Regions from separate parts of the Propionicimonas paludicola genome, predicted to be linked through region 1. Evidence: riboswitches for the same ligand, from Rfam matches in the RefSeq annotation. Region 1 holds a riboswitch; the other holds the start of a gene.
What was found. A riboswitch is a leader RNA that binds a small molecule or an ion and turns the genes downstream of it on or off. The one in region 1 is predicted to bind cobalamin.
Positions count from the first base shown of each region.

Region 2: another riboswitch for cobalamin. It lies ahead of cobI (precorrin-2 C(20)-methyltransferase); the one in region 1 lies ahead of ATK74_RS10325 (terpene cyclase/mutase family protein).

Region 1 is NZ_PDJC01000001.1:2,212,485-2,215,877, forward strand. Features, by position in the region: gene truA (tRNA pseudouridine(38-40) synthase TruA) at 1-532, shown strand, start outside; gene ATK74_RS10315 (class I SAM-dependent methyltransferase) at 532-1,128, shown strand; gene ATK74_RS10320 (hypothetical protein) at 1,169-1,471, shown strand; cobalamin riboswitch at 1,534-1,674, shown strand; gene ATK74_RS10325 (terpene cyclase/mutase family protein) at 1,759-3,345, shown strand; gene ATK74_RS10330 (hypothetical protein) at 3,342-3,393, shown strand, end outside.
Region 2 is NZ_PDJC01000001.1:2,612,037-2,615,429, forward strand. Features, by position in the region: gene cobF (precorrin-6A synthase (deacetylating)) at 1-127, shown strand, start outside; gene ATK74_RS12175 (cobalt-precorrin-6A reductase) at 106-849, opposite strand; gene ATK74_RS12180 (cobalamin biosynthesis protein) at 878-1,849, opposite strand; cobalamin riboswitch at 1,894-2,025, shown strand; gene cobI (precorrin-2 C(20)-methyltransferase) at 2,052-2,813, shown strand; gene cobM (precorrin-4 C(11)-methyltransferase) at 2,810-3,393, shown strand, end outside.

The sequences.
Region 1 (3,393 bases):
CGTCCGGCGAGTCTCGATCGCCCCGGACGGCTTCGACGCCCGATTCGCCGCGATCTGGCGGCACTACGTCTATCGACTCGCCGACGCCGACCTGGACCCGCTGGATCGCTTCACCACGGCCCGAGTCAAGCAGCCGCTCGACCTCGAGTTGCTGAACCGGGCCGCTCAGCCGCTGCTCGGCCTGCACGACTTCGTGGCCTTCTGCCGGTTCCGCGAAGGTGCCACCAGCGTCCGCGAGCTGCAGCAGTTGGCCGCCCACCGGCTCCCGGACGGACGGGTGGAGCTGCACGTCCGGGCCGACGCGTTCTGTCACTCGATGGTCCGCTCGCTGACCGGAGCCCTGGTCGAGGTGGCCACCGGACGGCGCAGCCCCGACTGGCTGGCCGGGCTGCTGGCCGCCGACCAGCGCAGCGGCGAAGTGCCGGTGATGCCCGCCCACGGCCTGGTCCTGGAGCAGGTCGGCTACCCCAGCGATGACGAGCTGGCCGCCCGAGTGAGCCAAGCCAAGGCCCGACGCAGCCTGGAGGACTGATGAGCCACTACTTCCACACCCCGACAACTCCGGAGCACCGTCGGCAGATCACTGCCCACTTCTGGGACACCGACTGGGAGTTCACCACCGCCGACGGCGTCTTCTCCTACGACAGCCTGGATCAGGGCACGGCGGTGCTGCTCCGCGAGGTGATCCCACCGACCGACGCCACTCGCGCCCTGGATCTGGGCTGCGGCTACGGCGTCTTGGCGATCGCGCTGGCCAGCGCCGTCCCCGGCGTCTCGGTGGACGCCGTGGACGTCAACGAACGGGCCCTGGCCCTGACCGCCGAGAATGCCCGCCATCACGAGGTCGCCGACCGGGTGCGTCCGCTGCTGCCTGATCAGGTCGATCCGGACGTCCGCTACGACGAGATCTGGTCGAACCCACCGATCCGGATCGGCAAGCAGGCCCTGCACGAGTTGCTGCTGACCTGGCTGCCCCGGCTGACTCCGGCCGGACGCGCCGTCTTGGTGGTCGGACGCAACCTCGGCGCCGACTCGCTGCAGGTCTGGCTCAACGACTCGGGCTTCGATTGTCAACGGATCGGCAGTGCGAAGGGCTTCCGCCTTCTGGAGGTTCGTCAGGCCGCCTAGAATTGGACTAGATTCGCCACATCAAGAATTGAGGTCCATCATGAGTGACACCGAAGGCTTCCTGGGCGGCCTGATCGGCAAGGCCAAGGAGTTCGGCGAGAAGGCCGGCGACTTCGCCGAAGACGCCTTTGACAAGGCTAAGGACTTCACCGGCGAGGCCGTGGAGAAGGCCAAGGATCTGGCTGGAGACCTCCCGGAGAATGCGAAGAAGTTCGCAGACGACGCCACCACGGCGGTCAAGGACTTCGCCGCGGACTTCCCCGAGAATGCCAAGAAGGCGGCCGACGAGGCCACCAATGCAATCAAAGGTCTGATCGACGGCGAGGACAAGCCACAAGCCTGACCCACCCCCACCACCTGAGACGGGCACCGGTTCGCCGGTGCCCGTTTTGCCTGCCCCCACTCGGCACCCGGCCGGATCTGAGTTATGGTTTCACCACCTGAACCAATGTGGGGGAACCCGGTGAGAATCCGGGACTGACCCGCAGCCGTGACGCCGGCTTTCACCGGCCAAGTCGGAATGCCCGCCTGGTTTTGGCTCAACATCAACCCGTCGAGGCATACGGGGTGAGCCGGACGCGCCTGTTGTGGGCCGGAGTCCTCATTTGCCCCGCGCGAAAGGACTCCTAGGTGTTCCATACTCTCCGTCGATGGCTGGCTGCCGGGTCTGCAGTAGCCGTCGCCCTGGTCGGCCTCGTCGCCGCCCCTGCCCCCTTGGCCGTCGCCGACATGGCCGACGTCGCCACCAACTCCGCTGCGAACTATGTGGCCACTCATCTTCCGAGCAAGAGCCAGACCAGCAGCAACATCGATTCGGCCCTCGGTCTGGCCGGCACCGGCCAGTGCACCTACGCCGCCCCGCTGCGGACTCTGGTGAGCCACCTCGAAGGCCAAGCGCAGAGCTACATCAAGGGCAAGCCCGCAGCGGCCGCCAAGCTCGCTATCGCCGTCGACGCCCTCGGCCTGAACCCGACGAAGTTCGCCAAGCAGAACCTGGTCGCGGCGATCACCAAGAACCTGCCCAGCAATGGCGACGTCGGTGGCTACCCGTTCTCGCAGGCGCTGGCCCTGATCGCGCTCGACCGAACCGGCGCCACGATCCCCGACAGCATGGTCACCCGACTGCTCTCCCAGCAGAACAAGGATGGCTCCTTCGGCCAGAACGATCCCGACTCGACGGCGCTGGCCATCATCGCGCTGCGGGCCATCGCCGACTCGAAGGCCGAGCAGTCCGCGCTCAGCGACGCCATCAGCTGGGCGACCGATCACCAGACCGGTGCCGGCTACTGGGACAACTACTCCCCGGTCGACTCGACCGGCCTGATGGGTTCGGCTCTCGCCGCCGTCGGCAGCGACTCGGCGTCCGCCGCCGCGCGCGCGTGGCTGACCGGAGTGCAGCTGAAGGACGGCGGGTTCGCCAACAGCCTCGGCGGCACCCGGTCCAACCTGATGGCGACCTCCGAGGCGCTGTGGCTGCTCAGCGGGACGAACCTGTCGACGGTGTCGCTGAAGCTCGCCGCGTGCGGCAGCACGCCGCCGGCCATGCTTTCCGCGACCACCTCCTGCTCCGGCGTCTGGGTTGTGGTCGACCGCGGCAATGGCCAGGTGGCAACCCGCTGCGCGACGACGTACGCCACCGGCGCTGCGGCCCTGGCCAGCGCCGGCTTCTCGGTGAAGACCTTCAGCACGCAGTTCGGGCCGTCGATCTGCCAGATCCGCTCGTTCCCGGCCGGCTGCGACACCACCTTCGGCTCGGGCTATTGGAGCTACTGGACCTCGACTCTCGACCCGGCCACCGGCACCTGGAGCGCCTGGGACTACGCCCAGACCGGACCGGCAAGTTCGCACCCGGTCAAGGGCGTGGCCGAGGCCCATCTCTGGATCCCGAGCAGCATTCCGTGGACCGCGAGCCCGGCACCGACTCCCTCGGTGAAGCCGCCAAAGGCCTACACCTCGGCTCCGCGCCCGACCATCAGTGGCGTCACGAAGGTGGGCAAGAAGCTGACTGTCGTCACCGGAACCTGGTCCCCGAAGCCGGACAAGTTCAGCTACCGCTGGTTCCGCAGCGGGAAGCCGATCGCGAAGGCCACCGGGAAGACCTACCAGCTGAAGAAGGCTGACAAGGGCAAGACCATCAAGGTCAGCATCACGGCCAGCGGCTCCGGTCTCCAGACGGCGGTCCGCACCTCGCTGTCGACCCCGAAGGTCACCAAGTGAGGCATCGCCTCCTCGCTGCTGGGCTGACGGCGATCCTCGCCGTCGGCC
Region 2 (3,393 bases), 400 kb from region 1:
CACCCCGGACGAGTTGCTGATCGCCGGCCCACTGGCCGAGGTCCGCGACGAGGTGCTTCGAGTCCGCACCGAGGCCATCGCCCGCAAGGGCTGGATGTTCGACACCTACCTGCTGCGCCGGGTCTGAGCCAGCCACTGCTGCGCTTCAGCCACGGACGCCACCGCGGCCACTCCGTCCGGTGCCGGCGGACGGCGCACCATCACCACGGCCACCCCGAGTTCGGCGGCAGCGTCCAGCTTGGCCGTGGTCGGCCCGCCGGAGTCCTTGGCCACCAGCACCTCGACCCGGTGCCCGGCGAACAGGGCGCGCTCCTCGGCCACCGAGAACGGGCCGCGCGCGGCAACCAGCTGCCAGTTGGTCGGCAACGCGACCGCGGGCGGCTCCACCACCCGGGCCACGATCGTGCGATCGGTCCAGTCGGCCAGCTCGGCCAGGCCCTGCCGGCCCACGGCCAGAAAGATCCGCCGGCCCCGTTCGCCGGCCGCGGTTCGGGCCGCGGCCAGGTCATCGACCCAGCACCAGCCGGACGCGTCCGGGCGCTCGGCCCAGCTGGGACGCTCCAACCGCAGCAGCGGGGTGGACGTCGCCGCACACGCCAGCGCCGCATGAGCGCTGATCCGGGCCGCGAACGGGTGAGTGGCATCGATCACGGACTCGATGAGGCGCTCGCGCAGGTAGTCGGCCAGGCCGTCCGCGCCGCCGAAGCCGCCGACCCGGACCTGCCCGGGCGGCAGGCGCACCGAGGCCAGCGCCCCGGCCAGCGAACTGACCACGTCGATCCCCTGGCCGACCAGGACATCGGCCAGGGCCCGGGCCTCGGCCGTGCCACCGAGCAGCAGGACGCTCACCGCAGTCGCCTCGACTCCGGACTGGCCGTCACCGGTGTCGCCTCACCTGCGGCAGCCGGCCTCGATGCACCAGCGCGGCCAATCCGGCGCTGACCAGCACCGATCCGGCCGAGACCGCCAGCGCCAGCCGGTTCGCCCGGACCAGATCGGACGGCGTGGGCGCCGACCCGTAGCCGAGCTCGCCGCGATCCTCCACGACGCCGTCGTAGCTGTTGCGTCCGCCGATCCGCACCCCGAGGGCTCCGGCGAAGCCGGCCTCGACCACCCCGCCGTTCGGGCTGGGGTGCGCCCCGGACTGCTCGACGATCGCCCGGACGGCCTGGCTCGGCTCCCCGCCGACCACCGGCGCGGCGACCACGGCCAGGGCTCCGGCCAGCCGGGCCGGCAGCCAGTTGGCCAGGTCGTCCAGCTTCGCGGCGGCCCAGCCGAAGTTGCCGTAGCGGTCGTTGCGGTAGCCGACCATGGCGTCCAGGGTGTTGATGGCCCGGTAGGCCAGCAGCCCCGGAATCCCGGCCACGGCCCCCCAGAACAGCGGGGCCACCACGGCGTCGGAGGTGTTCTCGGCCACCGATTCCAGGGCGGCCCGGGCCACCCCATCGGCGTCCAGTGCCTGCGTATCGCGGCTCACCAGATGGCTGACCTGCTCCCGGGCCGCAGGTAGATCATCGGCGGCCAGATGGGCGGCCACGGCCTCGGCCTCGCGGGCCAGCGAACGTCCGCCGAGCACCGTCCAGGTGGCCAGCGCGGTCATGCACACTCGTGCGAAAGGACGCCGCGCGCCGGAACTCAGCGCCACCCCCAGTCCGGTGACGGCACCGACCAGGACGACCTCGTTGAGCACCCCGTTGGTTCGCCGGTCGGCATAGCTCACTCGCTCATAAGCCGTAGCCACACGGCCAAAGCCAGCGACCGGATGGCCGCGCTGCGGATCGCCGAACGCCTGATCGGCCAGCCAGCCGAGCATCAGTCCGGCGGCCGTCAGGACACCCGTCCGCGCCATGCCCACTCCCTCGCCGCTGGTAAATCCGGTGCCGCCGAGTGTGCCAGACTGAGCCCCGCAGCGATCAGCGCAGGAACTCCGGTGAGCCCCTAGTGGGCGAGTCCGGGGCGGTCCCGCCACTGTGACCGGAAGCGATTCCGGGAGCCAGGAACTCGCCTCGCTGCCGAGCAACACATCGGGCGCGGAAACCTGAGGAGGCTCCATGGCGGCAACGCCTGCTCCCCCGACGCCTACCCTGGTCGGGGTAGGCGTGGGTCCTGGCGACCCGGAACTCATCACCGTGAAGGCGGTCGCCGTCCTGCAGCGGGCGGACGTGATCCTGGTGCCGGCCACCGAAGCCAGCGCGGACGCAGCTGGACGCGCCGAGCAGATCGTCCTGGCCGCCTGCCCTGAAGCCGCGACCAAGCTGCGCCGAATCCCGTTCAGCATGGCCCAGCGGCGTGGCGTCGGCCGCGCGCGCACCGAATCCTGGCAGGCCTCCGCCCAGGCGGCGGTCGATGCCTTCTCCGCGGGGGCGACCACGGTCGCCTTCGCCACCGTCGGCGATCCGAGCGTCTACTCGACGTTCTCCTACCTCGCCGCCCAAGTACAGGCAGTGATGCCCGGCGTTGACGTGTCGGTCGTGCCGGGCATCACTGCCATGCAAGCTCTCGCCGCGGCCAGCCGGACGCCGCTGGTCGAGGGTACCGAGTCGCTCACTCTGGTGCCGGCCACGGCCGGCCTGGAGACCGTCCGCGAGGCGCTAGCCCACTCCGACACCGTGGTCGCCTACAAGGGCGGACGCCAGCTGGCCGAGCTGCGCGCCGTGGTGGCCGCGTCCGGCCGGGACGGCGTCCTCGGGGTGAACCTCGGCCGTGCGGACCAGACAGTCACCCCGCTGGCCGAGGTGACCGAAGCCAGCGCGCCCTACTTCTCCACGGTCCAGATCGTCGGAGCCCGGGACGGCATCGGCGGTCGGCTGTGAGCGCCGCCACCCCCGCCGGCGAGGTGGTCTTCGTCGGGGCCGGGCCGGGCGCGTCCGACCTGATCACCGTCCGCGGGGCCGCGGTGATCGCCGCGGCCGACATCGTGATCTGGGCGTCCAGCCTTGTCGATGCTGGAATCGTGGCCAACCTCAAGCCCGGTGCGCTGCTGGTCGACTCGGCTAGCGCCTCGCTGGAGGAGATCACTCCGCTGTACGAACGGGCCCGCGACGAGGGCCTGCTGGTGGCCCGGGTGCACACCGGCGATCCGAGCATCTACGGCGCCACGGCCGAGCAGCGCCGGGTCTGCGACCAGCTCGGTATCGCCCACCGGACGATCCCCGGAGTCTCGGCGTTCTCGGCGGCCGCCGCGGTCGCCGACGCCGAGATCACCGTCCCGGAGGTATCCCAGAGCTTGATCCTGACCCGGCTGGAGGGTGGCCGGACCCCGATGCCGGACCGGGAGACCGTCCGCGGCTTCGCGGCCCACGGCGCCACCATGGCGCTGTACCTGTCCGCAGCCCGCAACAAGGTGCTCCAGGCCGAACTGATGGCCGGCGGCTACCCGGCCGACACCCCCTG